One region of the Clostridium mucosae genome, then DNA from elsewhere that is predicted to be linked to it. Evidence: riboswitches for the same ligand, from Rfam matches in the RefSeq annotation. Region 1 holds a riboswitch; each other region holds the start of a gene.
The links. Region 1 has a riboswitch for S-adenosylmethionine ahead of NSA50_RS05340 (O-acetylhomoserine aminocarboxypropyltransferase/cysteine synthase family protein). Riboswitches for the same ligand answer to the same signal wherever they lie in the genome.
Positions count from the first base shown of each region.

Region 1 (8,024 bases):
ATTATAAAAAAGGAAAACCGATATTTGTATTTCTTCACCAACACTTAGATTATGGAGAAAATTCATGGATTGGAACTAATAAAAGTGAAGAAATTAAACAGATATTATCTCAATATCCGGAAGTGATAATGTTTGCCTCTCATACTCATAGCAATTTAAATGAAAATAGTTTAGTTTTAAATAAACCTTTTACTATAGTAAATACAGGTGCAGTCCATTACACCATTATACCAGATTCAAATGAAGAAAAAGGCTACAAAAGAGAAACTGATTATATTAAAGGCGTTTATGTTGAGGTAAATGGTAATAATGTTACTGTTAAAGGAAGAGATATAAAGGAAAAACAATGGATATTTAGCACAGAAATATCAAATTAATATATTTACATATTAATAAATTAGTTTAAAAATAAATCTTTTGTTAGATATGTATAAGTTTAATTATGTCTAGGTAAATCTTTGGAGTAGGCAAACTTGTATATATCTATTTTTTTATCTAAAACGAATAATATATTATAATAGTATAAAGGGGGAAGAGAATATGGAAATAGCTATAATAGGTTTTGGTGGAGTTAGTAAGGCTTTAATAAAACTATTAAATGATAAAAAGAAATATTTATACAATCTAGGAACTGATATAAAGGTTAAATATATAATAAAAAGTAATGGTGGAATTTATAATAATTTAGGAATAAATTTAAAAGAAATTATAAACAATAATTACAATTTAAATATTGAAGACTTTGAATTTAAGGAAGATATAAATATTAATACAATAATAAAAAATAAAGATATAGATATACTTGTAGAATTGACTAGTACTAATATAGAAACAGGTGAACCTGGTTTAACTCATATAAGTTTAGCCTTAAAAAACTCTATTAATGTAGTAACAGGGAATAAGGGGCCAATACTTTTACAATATAATAACTTAAAAAGGTTAGCCGATAAAAATAATGTAAAGCTTGGTATAGGCTGTACAACTGGTGGAGCACTTCCATCTATAAATGTTGGAACATTTGATATAGCTGGAGCAGAAGTATTATCTATTGAAGGGATTTTAAACGGGACAAGTAATTATATTTTAACTGAAATGTATGAAAATGAAGTTGATTATAGTGGAGCATTGAACAAAGCAATATGTTTAGGAATAGCAGAAGCAAATTATAAGTTAGATGTAGAGGGATATGATACTGCATCAAAAATTTTAATATTAGCCAATGTTATTATGAATTCTTGCTTAACCATTGATGATATTGAAATAGAAGGAATAAGTTTGTTAGGTAAACACTTAATAATAAATGAAAAGAATAAAGATAATAAAATTAAGTTAATAGGGCGAGTATATAAAGAAAATAATAAAATAAAAGCATACGTAAAACCTGAGATAATAGATAAAAGTCATCCTTTATATTTTGTAGATGGTAAAAATAAAGGTGTGCTTTATAAGACTGATACTTTAGGGGACATTAGTGTAATTGGTGGTGCATCAGGAACAACAAATGCAGCTGCATCTATATTAAGAGACATAATAAATATAAATTGCTAATATAAGGGATACGATAAACTAGATATGTTCCATAAGATAAATAGCTGTGCAGGCATTGAATATTTAGTGAAGCTAGCTGAACTTAGTATAAAAATCGTAAAGTTAATAAATGTAATTAAGTTTAATTCGCAAAATATAACAAAGTAGCTAAAAATATATTTAGGAGAGAATTATGAATAAAGAAGAAAAGAGAGTTTTAAGAAATAAAATTTTAGAAATAAGAGATTCACTAGATAACAGTAAAAAAGAGATAATGGATACTAAGATATTTAATGAGTTAATAAATACAGAACTATATAAAAAAGCTAGTAATATATTTATTTACATAAGTTTTAGCAATGAAATAAATACAATAAATATAATAGAAAAGGCTTTTGAAGATAGAAAGAACGTTTTTATTCCTAAAGTATATAAAGATGAGAAATCTATGAAGGCAATAAAATTAAATTCTTTTGATGAGTTAAAGAAAAACTCAATGGGAATTTTAGAACCAATAGATGATTCTGATTATATTGAAAAAGAAAATATAGATTTAATAGTAGTACCTGGGGTTGTTTTTGATAATGAGTGTAACAGAATAGGATATGGTGGAGGATATTACGATAGATATTTAAATGAGATAAAATCTAAAGAAAATAAGATAGCATTAGCATATGATTTACAAGTAGTTGATAAAATAGAATGTGAAGCACATGATATTAAAGTAGACTATATAATCACGAATACTAGAATTATAAAAAATACAAATAATGGTTGAAATTTGGAAAATGTAGTGTATAATATATTATAATTAAATAAAAAAGACTTTATTAAGAATGGTGGAGGGACTGGCCCTGTGAAGCCTAGCAACCTACTGAGTATAAAATTATTTATAAATTAGTGTGGTGCTAAATCCTGCAAGCTGATGCTTGGCAAATGAGGTGTTTCATTAATCGTATTAGTGAATAGTTTAGTATATTTAGGTTGCTTCTTATTTTGAAGTAACTTTTTTTATTTTATAAAAAGCAATAAGCAATAATATTAAAAGGGGGATTTCAATATGGTAGGAAAGTGGAAAAAGGGAACAATATGCATTCAAGGAGGATATATACCAAAGGCTGGGGAACCTAGGGTATTACCAATATTTCAAAGTGCAACTTATAAGTATGATGATCCAGATAACTTAGAAAATCTATTTAACTTAGAAGCAGAGGGGCATTTATATAGTAGAATATCTAATCCTACAGTTTGTGCATTGGAAGAGAAGTTTGCTAAACTTCAAGGAGGAGTTGGAGCAGTAGCTGCATCCTCAGGGCAAGCTGCAGTATTATATTCAATATTAAATATATGTAAGGTTGGGGATCATATAATATCAGCATCATCTTTATATGGTGGAACAGTTAATTTATTTACAGTTAATCTTAAAAAAATGGGGATAGAGGTAACATTTGTTGACCCAGAAGCAAGTAAAGAAGAAATTATTTCATGTGCAAATGAAAATACTAAAGCAATATATGGGGAGACAATTGGTAATCCAGGACTAAATATATTAGATTTTGAGAAGTTTTCAGAGGTCGCAAAGGAATTAAAGATTCCATTTATAGTGGATAATACTGTAGGAACCCCATACTTATGCAATCCATTTGACCATGGAGCAAATATTGTAGTACATTCAACTACAAAATATGCAGATGGACATGCACAAAGCATTGGAGGAATAGTAGTTGATGGAGGAAACTTTGATTGGGCAAATGGAAATTTTGAAGAATTTACATTACCAGATCCAAGTTATCATGGATTAAAATATGTAGAATCATTTGGCAATGCAGCATATATAACAAAGCTAAGAGTTACATTAGGACGAGATATTGGGGCATGTCAAAGTCCATTTAATGCTTATTTAACTAATTTAGGGTTAGAAACTCTTCATTTAAGAATGGAAAGACACTCACAAAATGCTTTAGAGTTAGCAAAATGGTTAGAAAAACATCCTAAAATAAATTGGGTTAACTATCCATATCTTGAAACTAGCTCACAATACGATAGAGCAAAAAAGTATTTAAATGGTGGAGGAAGTGGATTATTAACTTTTGGAATAAAGGGAGATATAGAGGCAGCAAAGAAATTTACAAAATCATTAAATTTAGTAGCATTAGTAGTCACTTTAGGAGATGTTAGAAGCTGTATTTTACATCCAGCAACCACTACACATAGTCAATTATCGAAGGAAGAACAAATAGCAAGTGGAGTAACACCAGATTTAATGAGAGTTTCAATTGGAGTTGAGGATATAAGAGATATAATTGCAGATTTTGAACAGGCACTAGATTCAATTAACGGTTAATAATAAATAATTAAAGATTTAATAAGTAATAATATTTTTGTTAAAAGCTACTATTTTAAATTGATTTTAGAAAATAGTAGCTTTTAATTATTAGTTTTAGTTTTTAGAATAATATGCAAATTAAATAAAATATATTAAGTGGAAATATGTTAAAATATACTTGGGTATAATAAATATTAGTAGGTAATCAATTATATAGCGAGTTCATTAAAAGTATGACTTGTATTTTAGGTATATAAATATTATTTATAGTTGCTTGTAGAAATGTGATAGGTGAAAAAAGAAGGGCATTTTAATAATAAATGGAATTTAGTTTCTTAAGATAAGATAGAAAATGAAACTAATAACAAAAATAATGACCAAGCGGTAAATAATGACCAAGCTATAAATTATAAATAATGATAATTATATTAGAAAGTAAAATAAACAAGCTTATATAGATGAAGTAAAGCAAATTGAAATTAGACATAAAAAAGTCAAGCCACAGATTATGGGTTGGAAGATTAAATAATTGCTTAATGATATGGGAGAAAGAGTTTGATAGAAAGCATTAAGGAAAGATATTATGAGTTAGTTAATTAATAGATAAAATAATATTTATACAGGAGGAGTGGAAATGAATATTTTAATTGGTATATTAATACCATTTTTAGGAACGTCTCTAGGTGCGGCGTGTGTTTATACAATGAAAAAAGAAATGAATAAAATGGTTAATAAAATACTTCTTGGTTTTGCATCAGGAGTTATGATGGCAGCAGCTGTATGGTCATTAATTATACCTTCTATAGATATGTCTCAAGGCATGGGGAAATTATCGTTTATTCCGGCAGCAGTAGGAGTACTTGCAGGAATTTTATTTTTATATTCTTTGGATAAAATAATTCCACATATGCACGTAGATAGTAGAAATGAAGAAGGAACAAAGAAATATAAATTAAGTAAAACTACAAAACTTGTACTGTCAGTAGTAATTCATAATATTCCAGAGGGGATGGCAATAGGAATTGTTTTTGCAACAGTTATGAATCAAGGGGGAGGGATAACTCTTGCATCAGCACTTGCTCTTTCTATAGGAATAGCAATTCAAAACTTTCCAGAAGGGGCAATAATATCAATGCCGCTTAAAAGTGAAGGATTAAGTAAAAATAAATCTTTTATTTATGGGGTTTTATCTGGAATAGTAGAACCAATAGCAGCAGTACTTACAATAATATTTTCAAGTGTTATTACTCCAATGATGCCATATCTTCTTTCATTTGCTGCAGGAGCTATGATTTTTGTTGTGGTAGAGGAATTAATACCAGAAGCAGCAGAAGATAATTTTTCGGATATTAGTGCAATAGCTTTTTCTATAGGATTTGTAATTATGATGATTTTAGATGTAGCATTATCCTAATTTAAGAAAAGGATAAATTATAGAATAAAAATGAAAGTTTTGTATTAAAGTTTACAAGTTTAGTTAGCTTTTTATCTGTATTATGGATTGTGATATTATCCATAAGATTTAAATTAAGTAGAGTATATTTTGGCTTGTAAATAAATAATTTAATATTTGCTGTTGTTCATTATTTAAAGATTAATAGGGATAATTGCAAAGAAACTCTTTATAAAATATAATAGAACATGATAATTAAGACTTAGTAAACTAATTTACATTGATGTAAGGAGTGTATTTATGTTTAATAAAGAGGAACTTCAAATTCTTAATGAAGCTTTAAAGATGTATGAAGAAAAAACTACGAAGCAATTAGAATCTAGTGCTAATAATAAGGATAAGATGGTTGCTTATAATAGAAAGCAAAAGAAAATATGGTTACTTCAAAATAAGATGAAAAAGCTTATTGAAGAAAATAAGTAAAAGCCTTTTAGTAAAGGCTTTTTTTATTTTTATATAAAGTGATTTATCAGTTTAAAAATAGTAATATGATTATAAGATGTATTTTATATAAATAAATATGATATTTATGGTTGGGAGAGGATATTATGACTGAAAAGGAAAAGATGCTAAGGGGAGATTGGTATGTTTCTTTAGGAGATGAATTGTTTAATGATAGACAACATGCTAATGAAATTATGTTTGAATACAATTCACTACATCCAAAGGAGGTTGAAAAGAGAATGGACTTACTTAGAGGATTATTTGGTTATGCACCGAAAGAGTTCTTCATAGAGCAACCTTTTAGATGTGCTTATGGCTACAATATCTATTGGGGAGAAAATTCATTTGCAAATTACAATTGTACAATATTAGATTGTGGCAGAGTAACTATAGGAAAAAATGTTATGATTGGGCCTAATGTAAATATATTTACAGCTAATCATGCACTTTCACCTAAGGAGAGAATGGAAAATTTAGAATATGCGGACCCAGTAGAAATATGTGATGGAGTATGGATAGGAGGGGGAAGTACTATTAATCCAGGTGTAAGAATTGGAGAAAATTCAGTTATTGGATCTGGTAGTGTTGTAACTAAGAGTATTCCAGATAATGTACTAGCGGTTGGTAACCCATGTAGAGTTATAAGGGAATTAGACAAGGAGTAGTGATTCATAAAAAATATAAATATGAGAGATAGTTTATAGGAAATATAATAAAAATATGCAATGAAAGAATATTAAGTGAATAAAAGAAGTTCATAACTAAAAAATCATTATAAATAAAGAGAATCCTGAAAAATTTAAAATTTTTCAGGATTCTCTTCTAAAAACATTTAATTTCTAAAAATCCGACCAGAGGATTTTTTTTCACCATTCTACATTCTATATTATAAATTATACATTGATTATTTATCTTTATTAGCTATTTCAAGAATTAATCTGTTCTTTAATTCAGAAACTGAAATTGCACCTTCTTCTCCGTTCTTTCTGCTTCTTACTGAAGCTTCATTGTTAGCAGCTTCTTTTTCACCAACAACTAGGATGTAAGGTATTCTTTCAAGTCTAGCTTCTCTAATCTTATAACCGATTTTTTCTGCTCTATAGTCTGCAGAAATTCTTATTCCTGAATTTTTGAAGTCTTTAACTATTGATTCAGCATAGTCATTATATTTATCAGAAATAGGAAGAACTATTGCTTGAGTTGGAGCAAGCCAAGTTGGGAATGCACCAGCATATTTTTCAATAAGCATAGCTAAAGTTCTTTCATAACATCCAATTGATGATCTATGAATTATATATGGACGTTTTTTGTTACCATCTTTGTCTATATAAGTCATATCAAATCTTTCTGCAAGAGCAAAGTCAATTTGGATAGTTATTATTGTATCTTCTTTTCCATGAACATTCTTAAATTGGATATCAAGCTTTGGTCCATAGAATGCAGCTTCACCTTCAGCTTCAACATAATCAATTCCAAGGTGATCTAAGATACCTTTCATTAATACTTGAGTTTCTTCCCAAGCTTCTGGATTGTTTATATATTTATCAGTATTGTTTGGATCCCACTTAGAGAATCTAAATGATATATCTCCATCTATTCCTAAAGTAGACATTATATGATTTATTAATTCAACACAGCCCTTAAATTCTTCTTCAACTTGATCTGGTCTACAAACAATGTGTCCATCTGATAAAGTAAATTGTCTTATACGAATTAATCCATGCATTTCTCCAGATGCTTCATTTCTATATAAAGTAGAAGTTTCAGCATATCTTATAGGTAATTCTCTATAAGAGTGTTGTTCTGCATTATAAATTGTGTATTGGAAAGGACAAGTCATTGGTCTTAATGCCATGATTTCTGGGTCTTTTTCCTCGTCACCTAAAACAAACATACCATCTTTATAGTGATCCCAGTGTCCTGAAACTTTAAATAAGTCATTCTTAGACATTGAAGGAGTTTTTGTAAATACATAGCCTCTCTTTTCTTCTTCATCTTCAACCCATCTTTGTAGAAGTTGAACAATCTTAGCACCCTTAGGCATTATAAGAGGTAAACCTTGGCCTACTTTTTCATCAGTAGTGAAGATTTTAAGTTCTCTACCTAACTTATTATGGTCTCTCTTTTTAGCTTCTTCTAAAGCTTCTAAATGAGCATCCAAATCAGTTTTCTTTAAGAATGCAGTTCCATATACTCTTGAAAGCATTTTGTTCTTTTCATCACCTTTCCAGTAAGCACCTGCACTTCTAAGAAGCTTAATAGCTTTAACTGGTT
Region 1 is NZ_JANKAF010000003.1:75,691-83,714, forward strand. It holds gene NSA50_RS05325 (metallophosphoesterase family protein) at 1-377, shown strand, start outside; gene NSA50_RS05330 (homoserine dehydrogenase) at 541-1,548, shown strand; gene NSA50_RS05335 (5-formyltetrahydrofolate cyclo-ligase) at 1,721-2,305, shown strand; SAM riboswitch class I at 2,352-2,470, shown strand; gene NSA50_RS05340 (O-acetylhomoserine aminocarboxypropyltransferase/cysteine synthase family protein) at 2,588-3,871, shown strand; gene NSA50_RS05345 (ZIP family metal transporter) at 4,488-5,267, shown strand; gene NSA50_RS05350 (hypothetical protein) at 5,547-5,729, shown strand; gene NSA50_RS05355 (sugar O-acetyltransferase) at 5,855-6,415, shown strand; gene thrS (threonine--tRNA ligase) at 6,655-8,024, opposite strand, start outside.

Region 2 (8,024 bases), on a different contig from region 1:
AGAACTTATAAAGAATAGTTAAACTTTATAAGCTCTCTTTTTTGTAAATAATTATATTAATATATTTGGAAGTCTATTTTTCAATTCTTCTAAGTCTGAATTATTTCTTTTTGCATAATCTTCTAATTGATTGTTATCTATTTTATAAACATCGAAATACTTAGCTACAATATTTGCAAAATATAATCCACAAACTGATGATGGAGGATCAATCATATTACTTTCCGTAACTTTTGCACCAGTTGATTCTTCTCCATTCAATAACTTAAATATCTTTCTTATTTCTTTGTGATCCTTCATTGATGGATAACCTACAGCTGGTCTTATTCCTCTATACTTTCCAGAAAGTAATTCTTCGTGATTTAACCTTTCTTCACTTGAATAACCCCAATAATATTTTCTAACATCCAAGTGTAATTTTTCTGCAAAAGCTTCTGCTAATCTATCACAAACAAAACTTAAAAGCATAGAACTATAATCATCTCCATTTTCTTTCAACTTCTTTGCATATTGTCTTGCCTCAGTTCCACTTGTAACTAAGAATGCACCAATATAATCATCAATTTCTAATTCTTTTGGAGCTATATAATCACTTAAAGAAAGATTAATATTATTTTCATTTTTCTTTTGTTGTCTAAACATATTAAAAGTTTCTATTAAATTGTTATCTTTATCAAAAAGCATTATATCATCTTGGTAAGAGCTTGCTTTAAACAATCCAAATACACCTTTAAGCTTTACTATTTCGCTATTTTCTAAATCATTTAATAACTTATTTGCATCTAAATAAATTTTCTTTGCTTCTTTTCCATAATTATCATCTTCCAAAATTTTAGGGAATTTCATTTTCATTCCCCAGGCTGCAAAAAAGAAACTCCAATCTATAAAAGGCCTAACATCTTTTATAGTATAATTATAAATTTCTTTTACGCCTAAAAAATTAGGTTTTTTAATATGAGTATTTTTCCAATCTATTTTAAGTTTATTTTTCCTTGCTTCTTCTAGAGAAAGAAATTCAAGTTTCAGATTTTTATAATTTTCTCTTTGCACTCTATACTCTTCCTTAGTTTCCTTTATAAATTTATCCTTATCACTTGATATTAACTTCTTACAAATCTCAACAGTTTTAGATGCATCATATCCATAAATTACTGGTCCACTATAATTCGGATCTATTTTTAACGCTGTATGAATTTTAGAAGTAGTTGCACCTCCAATAATAAGTGGAATATTTAGGCTTCTTTTTTCCATTTCCTTTGCTACATTTATCATTTCATTTAAAGATGGAGTTATCAATCCACTTAAACCAATTATATCAACATTTTCCTTAATTGCTTTATCAATTATTTCTTCACACGGAACCATAACCCCTAAATCTATAACTTCAAAATTATTACAAGATAAAACAACCCCAACTATATTCTTTCCTATATCATGAACGTCACCTTTTACAGTAGCTATTAATATCTTTCCATTCATAGTAAACTTACCATCGTTTTTACTATTTATATATGGTGTTAAAAAAGAAACAGCTTTTTTCATGACTCTTGCAGATTTCACTACTTGTGGTAAAAACATTTTTCCACTTTCAAATAATGAACCTACCTTTTTCATTCCACCCATTAATGGCTCTTCTATTATCTGCAAAGGATTGTCATATAATTTTAATGCTTCTTTTAAATCTTCTTCTATATAATTAGTGATTCCTTTTACTATAGAATAATCTAATTTTCCCTTACAAGCTAAATTTCTCCAGTCATCTCTACTTTCTTCATCTTCTTTCGAATCGTTTTTATATAAAGATGCAGATTCTAAAAGTATTTCATTTGCATTTTTAGATTTATTTAAAACAACGTCTTCTACTAACTTAAGTAAATCTTTAGGGATATTATCGTATATTTGAATCATACTTGGATTTACAATCCCCATATCCATGCCATTTTTTATGGCATGATATAAGAAAACTGAATGCATAGCTTCTCTTATTTTATTATTACCTCTAAAAGAAAATGATAAATTACTAACTCCACCTGAAACCTTAGAATATGGTAAATTTTCTTTTATCCACTTAGTTGCATTTATAAAATCTAAAGCATAATTATTATGTTCTTCAATTCCTGTAGCTATTGCTAAAATATTTGGATCGAATATTATATCCTCTGGTGGAAATTTAACTTTATTCACTAAAAGATCATAAGCTCTTTTACATATACTTATCTTTTTTTCATAGCTATCTGCTTGGCCTTTTTCATCAAAAGCCATTACGACAACTGCTGCTCCAAAATCTTTAATAATCTTTGCTTTCTTTAAAAAGTCTTCTTCTCCATTTTTTAAAGAAATAGAATTTACTATATGTTTTCCTTGAATTACTTTAAGACCTTTTTCTATAACTTCCCATCTTGATGAATCAATCATTATAGGTTTAGCTGAAATATCTGGTTCTGAAGCTAAGAGTTTTAAAAAATACTCCATTTCTTTTTCACTATCTAAAAGTCCATCATCAAAATTTACATCTATTATTTGAGCACCATTTTCAACTTGTTCTTTAGCAATTTCAAGAGCTTCTTCATATTTCTTTTCCCTAATAAGTCGTGCAAACCTTAAAGATCCTGAAACATTTGTTCTTTCTCCAATATTAATAAAATTACTTTCTTTATTCACCTTGGTTATTTCTAATCCACTATATACACTTTCTATTTCAATTCCTTTTACAAGTCTTGGTTTATAGTTTTTAGCTATATTTGCAATTGCTTTTATATGTTCATAAGTAGTTCCACAGCATCCACCTACTATATTTAGATATCCTTCTTTTAGCATTTCTTCAATACACTTTGACGTTATTTTAGGTGACTCATCATAAAGTCCTAATTCATTAGGCAACCCTGCATTTGGATAAACTGATATAAATAACTCCTGAGTTTCTGATAATTCTTTTATAAAAGGATTTAAATCTTTCGCTCCAAAAGAGCAATTTAGTCCTATTGAAATGATATTTTCATTTTTCATAGAAGCAGCAAAAGCAGAAAGATTTTGTCCTGATAAAATCCTTCCTGATTTATCGGATATAGTTCCAGATATCATTATTGGAATAACTTTATTTTTTAATCTGAAAACATCATTAGCCGCCATAATAGCAGCTCTAGCATTTAAAGAATCAAAGATCGTTTCTATTAAAACTAAATCAATGCCACCATCAATTAATGCACCAATTTGTTCTTCATATGCCTCTTTTAACTGGTCAAAAGATATATTCCTATACCCAGGATCTTCAACGTCTGGAGATAATGATGCCATTCTATTTGTTGGCCCTATAGATCCTGCTACGTACCTTTTTTTGCCATCATTTTTTGAAAAATCATCACAAGCCTTTTTAGCAATCTCTGCACTTTTATAATTTAAATCGTAAACTAAATCTCCAAGCCCAAAATCAGCTTGAGATATTCTATTTGAATTTAATGTATTAGTTTCAATTATATCTGCACCTGCTTCTAAAAATCCTCTATGTATTTCATCAATTACTTCTGGCTTTGTTATACTTAACAAATCATTATTTCCTTTTTGATCTAGGTTGAAGTCTTTTAATAAATTCCCCCTATAATCAGATTCCTTCAACATAAATGATTGAATATTAGTTCCCATTGCCCCATCTATTACTAAAATTCTCTTTTCTAAGTCTTTAACTATTTCAAAATTTCTCTTCATTATATAGCCCCCTTATAATATCGATTAATAATATTTAAAACTAACATCAATATTTTTAGAAATAAAAAATCCCTTCTAAATAAGAAAGGATTATATAAAAATTATATATAAATTCTATTACTCTTATTTTTCAGAAAATCTGTAGGATTTAGCACCACACTAGAAAGTAGGTTGCTGGGTTTCAAAGGGCCAGTCCCTCCACCGCTCTTAATAAGATATTATTTTTATATAATTATATAATCTCTTTCATTTATTGTAAATATATTTCATTAAATAAAAAAATCTAAGTTTAGATTATATGATATTGAAATAAAGATTTAACATTTAATTAAATTATAATTTATTTATATAAATAGTATTTTGTAATTTATATAAAATGTTAAATGATTCGTGTTCTTATATTGAATTTTACTTGATTAATTATATAAATATTAATGTATTTTTAGTATTAATTATTTATAAGAATAATATTTAGATTCATAACAAAAAATAAGATAAATTTTTTAATTAAGGAGAAAACTATGGACAAAAATTTACAACGTGAAGAAATTGAAAAGATTTATGGTAAAATAAGTCCATTTGAATTTAAAAATAGGCTAATAGAACTAGCTAATGGAGAAAATGAAAAAACAGCACGTATTCTTTTAGATGCTGGTCGGGGAAATCCAAATTGGACAGCATCTACTCCTAGAGAAGCCTTTTTTACATTTGGTCTTTTTGCTGTTAATGAAACTAAAAAAGATTTTTATAATGTTAATCTAGCTGGAATGCCTAAAAAAAATGGTATTTACCATAGATTCATAAAATTTGTAGATGAAAATAATACTTTGCCAGGAATAGAATTACTAAGAAAAATAATTGAATATGGAATAAATGAAAAAAAATTTAATGCCGATGATTACTTATATGAATTAGCAGATGCAATTATCGGAGATAACTATCCTGTTCCAGATAGAATGCTATTTCATATTGAACAAATAGTTCATGATTATTTAGTACAAGAAATGTGTTACAACAAGCCTCCAAGTGGTAAATTTAATATTTTTGCGGTAGAAGGAGCTACTGCAGCAATGTGTTACATATTTGATACTTTAGGATCAAATATGCTTCTTAATCCCAAAGATAAAATAGCAATAATGGTACCTATATTTACTCCATATCTAGAAATACCAGTTTTGCCTAGATATGATTTAGAAATAGTTCCTATAAAGGCTACTGAAACTACCACAGATGGAACACATACTTGGCAATATCCTTTACATGAACTAGAAAAACTTAAAGATAATTCTATAAAGGCTTTATTTATAGTAAATCCAAGTAATCCACCATCTGTTTCATTAAGCAGTGAATGTAGAAAAAACCTAGTTTCTATTGTAAATGAGTATAATAAAGATATAATGATAATATCTGATGATGTTTATGGTACATTTGTTCCTGAATTTAGATCATTAATGGCTGATTTACCTTATAACACTATAGGGGTTTATTCATTTTCTAAATATTTCGGAGTTACAGGTTGGAGATTAGGAACTATAGCTATTCATGAAAAAAATATATATGATAAACTTCTTAAAGAATTGTCAGAAGATAAAAAGAAAATTTTAAATAGAAGATACGGTGATATGAATTTAAATCCAGAAACTATACCATTCATAGATAGAATAGTTGCAGATAGCAGACAGGTTGCCTTAAACCATACAGCTGGACTTTCTACACCTCAACAAGTGCAAATGGCATTTTTCTGTGCATTTGCATTATTAGATGATAAAAACATATATAAAAATCAAACTATAGAAATATGTCATAGACGTCAAAAACTACTATGTTGATAGTCTCGGACTAAATTTAAGAAAAGATATATATGACGCAGCTTATTATACAGAATTTGATTTATTAGAATGGGCAAATTATAATTATGGTTCAAAGTTTGCAAATTATCTTGAGAGCAATTATAAGCCTGTTGAAGTGTTATATAGATTAGCTGAAGAATCATCTATTGTATTATTAAGTGGTTCTGGATTTCAAGGACCAGAATGGTCTATAAGAATTTCTTTGGCAAATTTGAAAGATGAGGATTATACCACTATAGGAAAAACACTTCGTATAATTCTTGATGAATTTGTAAGTAGATGGAAAGAAAGTGAAATATGAAACTGTGTAATAGAGATAAAAGATATTAAATTGTAGTACTACTATAAAATATAGTAGTACTACAAAACTAAAATAAGGATATTAGAAGATATTATTAAAACAGCAGTTTTTATTAAAATTTCTTTCACATTTTCTTGTGATTTCATTAATTCTTGACTGTATTGATTTTTTTGATGTCCTTGAAACATATTTATGTTTCTCTCATTATTTTGATTCATTGTATATGAACTTTTTAAATCAAGATTCATATTATTTAATCCTTCTTCTAGATTATTCCTATATTCATTATTATCTAATTGTTCATAATCGGTATATGAACAATTTTCATTATTCATACTCATTATTTTAAAATAATCTTCATAATTATAATCTGAATTATTATAGTTCATCTTAGTCTCCACTTTCTAAATATCTTTTGTTTATTTATATATAGTATATATTATTCTTTCTATTTGTTTTATTTCTTTGTTTTTTTGATTTGCTTTCATTTTTTTATTCTATTTATACTCATTTACGAGTATATTATTTAAGATTATATTTAACATTAAAAATAAAGCATATAAGAATACTTAAATTCTAATATGCTTCTTCTAATTATCCATAGAATGCTTTATAAAAATCACCTTGATTATCTAAATAAATTTGTATTTGGATAAGTGGTATTTTAAAAGTAATAACCCCAGCAGAATAAGGGCCTATTTCATTTGGAAGATAATAAATATATAAATTATCTTTATCTAGGTAAAAGTCATGATTCTCCGATATTCCTTTAAATGAATCTGGAAAAACATATTCATAATTAGGGTCATTTTCTATAAAATTCTCAATTATATCATTTAACCTATTTATCCAGCTCGTATTACTTTTAAATAAATCCTTTAAATTGTAAAATTTTCCCGTCAACAAATCAATAGCACAGGTTTTTCTTATTGGTGTTCCATGAACTTCTCCTAATGGATAATAATATCCTAATAAATCTATGATTATTGAATTATCTCTGTAAAATAATATTTGAAAATTTCCGTAGTAATTGTATGATAATACCTGATCATTTATAATATTTAGCTCCTTACCTATCAATTCTCTTTTTGATGGTATGAAAAATGACATTTCCCTTAATCTTGAATTAACTTCTTTTTCTATATTATCATCATGCATCCCTTTCACTTGTGGAATATATATGAGATAATTTATGTTTGGTTTATATTTATCAATTATTATCAAATATCTTTGATCTAAAGGAATCTCTTTATTCGGTTGATAAATTACTTTATTATTTTTATCTAAATAATACGGAAAATAATCTATATTAGCATATATAATTTCACCTTTAACTCTAAGTTGACCACTTCCATCAACTATAGGTAGATTTTTTATTATTTTCCCATACTCATCTAAAAAAAATGTTTTTTTATCATCAGATCCATATGATAATCCTTTAATGTAGCTATCAATCTCAAGATAATTAAATTTTGTTAAAAGAGTTCCTTTGGTATCTCCTATAGCATAAATACTTCTTGGAAATATCCTATTATCTCCTATCGGTAAACCTAATGCTACCTTACCTTCACCTAAATATTTTACATCACTATATATATCTCCATAAATTTGCTTTCCTAATTTATCAATGACTCCATGTGTACAGCTTATATTATTACCTCTACTGACCACAGCTACTCCATCATTAAATTCTTGGGCATCACAATAAATTGGACTAATAACTATTTCTCCATCCCTGTTTATATATCCATATGGTCCACCTAATAATATTGAAAATACCATTAAGTCTTCCCCATATGATCCAACATATTCAAAATTATAAGTATTGCTAATATTCCCTTGTTTATCTATTAATGCATATTCTCTTTCTTTTATTTTTATTAAGCCAAAACCATCATTGAAATCACTTACATTCATATATTTAACTTCTGTAATTTCTTTTGCATCTAAATCAATATATCCATATTTATAACTTTTCCCATTTCTTTTTGCAACAACCGCATGTCCATCATTGTAGTTTCCTATATAATCGTAAACTATATCTCTTAATTTATTTCCTTTTTCATCTAAAACCCCCATTTTAGATTTTTCAGTATAAATGGCCCTACCTTCTTTATACTGATTTATATTATCAAATTGAGGATTAACATAATAATTTCCCTTCATATCAA
Region 2 is NZ_JANKAF010000020.1:8,721-16,744, reverse strand. It holds gene metH (methionine synthase) at 52-3,702, opposite strand; SAM riboswitch class I at 3,823-3,919, opposite strand; partial or broken gene aspD (aspartate 4-decarboxylase) at 4,224-5,853, shown strand; gene NSA50_RS16540 (hypothetical protein) at 5,913-6,242, opposite strand; gene NSA50_RS16535 (WG repeat-containing protein) at 6,448-8,024, opposite strand, start outside.
Region 2: linked by a shared signal. The riboswitch ahead of metH (methionine synthase) and the one ahead of NSA50_RS05340 (O-acetylhomoserine aminocarboxypropyltransferase/cysteine synthase family protein) in region 1 are both predicted to bind S-adenosylmethionine.

Region 3 (8,024 bases), on a different contig from region 1:
AATTAATCTTATTAATTATTGATTTTGAGGAGCATTATTAGAATTGTTGGTAAATGTAGAAATTTGATGCAAATAAATCCAATATTGATTGTATTAATTTAGTATAACTGGCAAGAATACAAAAAGGAGGTGTTGATATGGACCAAAATAAGAAAGATAAGGTAAAAGACTTTTTCAGAAAGGAGGGCTTTTATTTAGTACTATTCCTTTGTTTATGTGTAATTGCAACTGTTGCTGTTGTTACAACAAAGAAAAATAAAGCATTAGAACAAAGTAATAAATCACAAAATGAATTTACTTTAAATGTTGATGATAAAGCAACTTCAGAAGTACAAAAACAAAATGCTGATAGAGTTGAAAATACTCAAAATAATGAATTAGCAGAAGAAGAACAAAATGAAGTAGCATCTGCAGAAGAGGATGTTAATGTTTCTACAGGAACTAATGTAGAAGTGAGTTTTGCAAATCCTTTAGACGGATCAATTGCAAGAGGATATTCTTATCCAAAACCACAAGCCATGAGTGATGGAAGTAGTAGAAATATTAGAGGAATAGACGTAAAAGCTAGCGTTGGAACAGAAGTTAAAGCCGCAGCTGTTGGCGAAGTAAAAGAAGTTTCAAGCAAAATCGAAGAAGGAAATTATGTAGTTATTGCCCATGCAAATGGATTATATACAAAGTATTGTAATTTATCCAAGGACATAAGGGTAAACGTTGGGGATAAAGTAACAGAAGAAACTGTTATAGGAACTGTAGGAGATAGTTCTAAAATATTTACAAATGGTGAATTTGGTGAACATTTAAATATTCAAGTTCAAGATGTAGATGGAAAAGACTTAGATCCAACAGCATATTTTACATTTAGTCAAGAATAATAAACATTCATCAGTCATTAATCTAAAATGACTGATGAATAATATTAAAATTTTATAGTCGCGTATTAATAAGTTATTCAAAGGGAGGTAATATTTTGAAAGATTATATAGAAGAAAGAGTTTTAGAAGTAGCAAAATATATTATAGATTCAAAAGATACAATCAGAAAAACTGCAAAAGTATTTGGAGTAAGTAAAAGTACTATTCATAAAGATATGACAGAAAGATTACCTAAGATAAATCCAGCTATAGCAGAACAAACTCATTCAATACTAGAATTAAATAAAGCTGAAAGACACATAAGAGGTGGAAAAGCTACCAAGATGAAATATAAGACTGCAGAGTAGTAATTGATTACAAAATTAAATACAAATATATTGAAGGATTACCATATTCCATATATAATAAGAAATAGAGCGAATATTGTAAAATAAGAGAGATTTCAAATATTATATAGTGCGAATAGAGTAGGAGTGAACAAGGAATGTGGTTTTGGAGAAGTAGGAGCGATTTAGGAATAGACTTAGGTACAGCGACTGTTTTAGTTTATGCAAAAGGTAAAGGAATAATATTAAAAGAACCGTCAGTTGTTGCAATAAATAAGAATAATAATAAAGTGCTTGCAGTTGGTGAAGAAGCAAGGAAAATGATTGGAAGAACTCCAGGTAACATTGTTGCGGTAAGACCGCTAAGAGATGGGGTTATATCAGATTATGATATAACAGAAAAGATGTTAAAAGAATTCATTAAAAAGGCGTATGGAAAGAGTAAGATTACAGCTCCTAAAGTAATGGTATGTGTTCCATCCCAAGCAACGGAAGTTGAAAAGAGGGCAGTAATTGATGCTGCAAGAAACTCTGGCGCTAAAAAAGTTCATTTAATAGAAGAACCCTTAGCTGCTGCAATAGGGGCAGGATTAGATATAACTAGGCCAAGTGGATCTATGGTGGTAGATATTGGTGGAGGTACTACTGATATAGCTGTAATATCACTTGGTGGAGTTGTTGTAAGATCATCTATTAAGGTAGCAGGTGATACTTTTGATGATGCAATAATAAAATATGTAAGAAATAAGTACAAGATAATGATAGGTGAGAAAACAGCAGAAGAATTGAAGGTGACTATAGGATCAGCATTTAAGGGATCAAGAAACTTAAATGCAAATATGAAGGGAAGAAATTTAATTACTGGGTTACCAGATGAGCTTTCTATTTCAACAGATGAAATAATATATGCATTAAAAGAATCAGTATCTTTAATTGTTGAAAGAGTTAAATCTGTATTGGAAAAAACACCACCTGAACTTGCTGCTGATATAATAGAGAGAGGGATACTAATGACAGGTGGAGGCTCTTTATTAGATGGATTAGATAAGCTAATAGAACATGAAACTGGGGTTACTGTTGAAGTTGCAAACAATTCAGTAGAAGCAGTAGCCGAGGGAACAGGCAAGGTCTTGGGATATTTAGACAAAATAGATACAAATTCTTCAGACAATGAAATATCATTAGTTGAGTAAATTATAGATACAATTAAATACATATATTAAATAGATAAAATTGTTAAAGGGGAGTTTAAAAACTCCCCTTTTGGTTGTGAGCAAGGTTATATGCATGAATAATGGCAGATGATATTATTTTTGACATTTCCATGACTAAATGCAGACGAATACTTCTAGATGTAAAAAATTCAGCATTTTCACTAGAATCAATAATACCGATTATAGAAGCTATACCAACGTCAGGTAAATTTTTACCGACCCCTTTTCCAGGATGTATTGGATAATCTCTAGTATGTATTTCGCCAATAGAACTAGCTTCACCTAGGCAGGCATCTATTCCTATGATTAAAGCTTTGGGATGCAATTTATTAATTTCATTTAATCTATTATTTATATTAAGAGCATGTATTGGAGACTCTATAGTTCCGTACACTGGAAGAGGGAAATTTTTTTCTTTTAAAAATGTACCAACCATTGGACCTAAGCAGTCACCAATGCACTTATCAGTACCTATACATACAATTACAGTATTATTCGTAATATAGTCTTTGATAAATTTTGCTATTTCAATATGAGAATTATAAGAATTATATAATACTTTATGCTTCACTAAAAATTCACCTCCGCTTATACAATATATGTTTTGAAACTAATAAATATAATAAAATGTATAAAAAAACATAAAAAGGAAATTAATTAAATAAAAGGAGATGAATAAATATGAAAAAAATATTTTCTTATATAATTACTATAATTCTTGGAGCAAGTATCCCTATCTATTATCTATTAGTATGGAATCCATTAAAAAGTGAAGATGTTATAAGTAATAATTCTAAGGAAGTAACTACCGAAAAAAAACTACATAGTGATGAAACTCTAAATGAGCAAGATATATCAAAAGAGGAGAAGCAAAAAAAAGTAGATAATAATTTAAAAAGATTTAATATTAAAGAGGAATCTAATAATAATATTAATTCTAATGAAAATATAATAGAAAGTGATAGCAAAATAGAAGGGTTAACAATAAAGGAAAGTGATATTGAAAATAATTTATTTGCAGAACTTGAAAAAAGTGAAAAGTTAGAAGTAGATAGAATGTTAAAAAGTTTATCTATTATAGATATAGTTAAATTAAATGATCATTTTTCTAATAAATATGATAATGATAATGTAAAAGAAGGGATTTTATTAGTAAAAAAGAGAATGTCGCTATTGGATTATGAAGAATTTATGGAGATTATAAGTAGATATATTGATTTAAATATTATTGAAGACGAAGTTTAATATTTTAAATATTAGTCAGAATATATATTTCAGTTTTAGAGTAAAAATTGAATAATCAGTAATATTAAATAGGTAATTATATTACTTTGAATGAATTAAATTTTAGGACAATATAAGACAATAAAAAATGATATTAGTATTAAATAGGAGAAAATTAAAGAAATATAGAAAATGATGAATATAATCTTGTTAAATGAGTGAATAACGCACTTGAAATTAGTATGCAATAAATATATACTAGTCATTGTCAGTTGAGGCGATAATGTTTACTTAACTGAAATTAAATAAATTTTAATGGGGGAGTTCCCGAGTGGCCAAAGGGGGCAGACTGTAAATCTGTTACGTTTCGTTTCGATGGTTCGAATCCGTCCTCCCCCACCATATAAAATTTGTTTAGAATGAAATAATAATATGCTGGCATGGCTCAACGGTAGAGCAGCTGACTTGTAATCAGCAGGTTGTAGGTTCGATTCCTATTGCCAGCTCCATAAAATGGGGGAGTTCCCGAGTGGCCAAAGGGGGCAGACTGTAAATCTGTTACGTTTCGTTTCGATGGTTCGAATCCGTCCTCCCCCACCATTTTATAATATTAATATGGAAGCATAGCTCAGCTGGGAGAGCATCTGCCTTACAAGCAGAGGGTCACAGGTTCGATCCCTGTTGTTTCCACCATTTTAAAAAATAAATATGCTGGCATGGCTCAACGGTAGAGCAGCTGACTTGTAATCAGCAGGTTGTAGGTTCGATTCCTATTGCCAGCTCCAATAATATGGGGGAGTTCCCGAGTGGCCAAAGGGGGCAGACTGTAAATCTGTTACGTTTCGTTTCGATGGTTCGAATCCGTCCTCCCCCACCAAAAAAGACAAGAATTCTTGTCTTTTTTTTATTTGTAAATAAGCTAGAACTTTATAATTAAAAAGTTTAAATATGCAATGAATTTATATTTTTTAGTTGACTATGAATATTAAAAGTGATATACTCTAAAAGGTAAAATTTGATATTAGTTCTTATCCAGAGAGGCGGAGGGAAATGGGCCCGATGAAACCCGGCAACCTACTTCATTAAAGTTGAGTGTGGTGCCAATTCCTGCAAAGTAATTTTGCAAGATAAGAAAGATTAAGATTTTTAACATCTCTTCTTATCGAAGAGATTTTTTTATTTTATAAATTAATTTAGTTTAGAATTAATATAGTTTAGAATTAATATCAAATAAAATGAAAGGAGAAATGGAAATGAAAAGATTATTTACATCAGAATCAGTTACAGAAGGGCATCCAGATAAAATTTGTGATCAAATTTCAGATGCAGTATTAGATAGTATTTTAGCTAAGGATCCTATGGCAAGAGTTGCTTGTGAAACAGCAGTTACGACAGGAATGGTACTAGTTATGGGTGAAATATCAACTAAGTGCTATGTTGATATTCCAAAGTTAGTTAGAGAAACAGTAAAAGAAATTGGATATGATAGAGCTAAATATGGTTTTGACTGTGAAACATGTTCAGTTTTAACATCAATAGATGAGCAATCAGGCGATATAGCTATGGGAGTAGATGAAGCTTTAGAATCAAGATCAGGAGAAAAGGATGATGTTGAATCAGTTGGAGCTGGAGATCAAGGTATGATGTTTGGTTTTGCAACGAATGAAACAGAAGAATATATGCCATTACCAATAGCTATGGCTCATAGATTATCAAGAAGATTATCAGAGGTAAGAAAGAACGGAACTTTACCATACTTAAGACCAGATGGAAAGACTCAAGTTACTGTTGAATATGATGATAATAAGGTTGTAAGAATAGATGCAATAGTAATATCAACACAACATAGTGAAGAGGTATCTCAAGAGCAAATAAGAAAAGATTTAATGGAACATGTAATTAAAGCTGTAGTACCAGCTGAACTATTAGATGATAGTACTAAGTATTACATTAATCCAACTGGAAGATTTGTTGTTGGTGGGCCACAAGGAGATAGTGGATTAACTGGAAGAAAGATAATAGTTGATACCTATGGTGGATATGGAAGACACGGTGGGGGTGCTTTTTCAGGAAAAGATCCAACTAAGGTTGATAGATCAGCAGCTTATGCAGCTAGATGGGTTGCTAAGAACTTAGTTGCAGCAGGAATTGCAGATAAATTAGAAATTCAATTAGCTTATGCTATTGGAGTAGCTAAGCCTGTATCAATAGAAATAGATACATTTGGAACAGGAAAGAAATCAGAGGAAGAAATAGTTTCAATAGTTGAAAAAGTATTTGATTTGAGACCAGGCGCTATAATAAGAGGTTTAGAATTAAGAAGACCAATTTACAAGCAAACAGCTGCATATGGTCACTTTGGAAGAAATGATTTAAACTTACCTTGGGAAGCTTTAAATAAGGTAGAAGAAATAAAAAAATATATTTAAAATAAAAAATGCTCCAATTTAGGATTGGAGCATTTTTTATTTATACTAGTATTTTACCAGAAACTATTACATTTTTTATGTTTATATCTTCGTCAAATAAAACTAAATCAGCATCGTAGCCTTCTTTTACAAGACCTTTTCTATCTTCAACTTTACAATGTCTAGCAGCATTGAAAGTAGCCATTTTTACAGCTTCATTTAATGGAAGACCAACATTTTTATATACATTTTTAATTGCCTTATCTAAAGTCAAGATTGAACCCGCTAAGCTTCCACTTAAAAGCCTTGCAGCACCGTCTTTAACAACAACATCTTGACCACCTAATGTATACATTCCATTAGGCATTGCACAAGCCATCATAGCATCAGTAACTAATAATACTTTATCAGTTGTCTTTTGATTATAAGCTATTCTAAGTGATGGATATGATATATGAATACCATCAGAAATTGTTTCTGTAGTTATCTCGCTATCAAATATAGCGCCTACAACTCCAGGTTCCCTATGAGCAAATGGTGTCATTGCGTTAAATAAATGAGTTGAGTGACAGCAGCCACATTTAATGCCTTCCATAGCTTCGTCATAGGTAGCTTTTGTATGTCCAATAGAGCAAACTATTCCTTTTTTTGACAATTCCTTTATTAATTCTTTAGCACCAGGAACTTCAGGGGCAATTGTTATTGATACGACAGCATCTTCAGCATCTCCGACAAGAGCATTAAAGTTCTCAAGAGTTGGAGGAATTAAAAAATTAGGATTTTGTGCACCAATAGCTTTTGGACTAATGAAAGGACCTTCAAGGTGAGCTCCTAAAACAATAGCGCCATCAGTACCATTTTCTTTAGCTTCTTTTATAACACCCATAGATTTTCTTACATCATCTACTGATACTGTCATTGTAGTTGGAGTGAAAGCAGTAGTCCCATGCTTAACTATAGTTTTAGAAATTTCATTTATTGCTTCAAATGTACCATCCATTGTGTCATGTCCACCTGCACCGTGGATATGAACATCTATAAATCCTGGAGATAGATATAGACCTTCTGCGTCTATTACTTCAGAATCATTAATATTACTAGGATTTATTTCCTTTATTTTTCCATTTTCGATTAAAACGGATCCTTTTTCTATCTTATCAAGATATACTATATTACAATTTTTAATTAACATATGAGCACCTCCACATTTTTTTATATAAATTTCAATTAAAAGCTATAGCATTAAAAGCTAGAATGGTATAAATAGCTATAAAACGTATTCAAAAATAGTATAAAATTGAAATAATATAAAGCTTATTATTTATATAAGTTAGTACACTTATTTATTTAATTATAGCACACTAAATATAGTATAATTAATATAAATGTATAATCTTTATTACAACTTATATATGATATAATTATATAATAAAAATAGTGAGATTAAAATATTATTGGAAGATTTGGAGAGATAACATGGAATGTCTAAACGGAATAGTAGAATCTATTGTATTCAAGAGTGATGATACAGGGTATGTTGTATCAAAAGTAAGGATAGATAAAGATTGTATAAATGCAGTTGGAATAGTTCCTTTTTTAAAAGAAGGGCAACATGTTAAGTTAAAAGGGCAATGGGTACTTCATAAACAATTTGGACGTCAGTTTAATATAGAGGAATATGAAGAAGTATTACCAAATTCCGTAGAAGGAATAAAAAAATATTTAAGTACAGGTATAATTCATGGAATAGGTCCTATAACTGCTAAAAAAATTGTGGATAAATTTAAAGAAGAAACTTTAGATATATTAGAAAATCACATTGAGAGACTTCAAGAAATTGAAGGTATTGGTGAAAAAAAATTTAGGATAATTTATGAATCTTATATAGAACAAAAGGATTTAAAAGATATAATAATTTATTTCCAAGGCCATGGTATGACTACCAATCAATGTATAAAAATATATAAAAAGTTCGGT
Region 3 is NZ_JANKAF010000010.1:66,322-74,345, forward strand. It holds gene NSA50_RS12015 (M23 family metallopeptidase) at 138-875, shown strand; gene spoIIID (sporulation transcriptional regulator SpoIIID) at 971-1,222, shown strand; gene mreB (rod shape-determining protein MreB) at 1,360-2,394, shown strand; gene yyaC (spore protease YyaC) at 2,450-2,986, opposite strand; gene NSA50_RS12035 (hypothetical protein) at 3,097-3,660, shown strand; tRNA gene NSA50_RS12040 (tRNA-Tyr) at 3,957-4,041, shown strand; tRNA gene NSA50_RS12045 (tRNA-Thr) at 4,074-4,148, shown strand; tRNA gene NSA50_RS12050 (tRNA-Tyr) at 4,155-4,239, shown strand; tRNA gene NSA50_RS12055 (tRNA-Val) at 4,257-4,332, shown strand; tRNA gene NSA50_RS12060 (tRNA-Thr) at 4,350-4,424, shown strand; tRNA gene NSA50_RS12065 (tRNA-Tyr) at 4,432-4,516, shown strand; SAM riboswitch class I at 4,665-4,773, shown strand; gene metK (methionine adenosyltransferase) at 4,893-6,068, shown strand; gene nagA (N-acetylglucosamine-6-phosphate deacetylase) at 6,109-7,239, opposite strand; gene recD2 (SF1B family DNA helicase RecD2) at 7,524-8,024, shown strand, end outside.
Region 3: linked by a shared signal. The riboswitch ahead of metK (methionine adenosyltransferase) and the one ahead of NSA50_RS05340 (O-acetylhomoserine aminocarboxypropyltransferase/cysteine synthase family protein) in region 1 are both predicted to bind S-adenosylmethionine.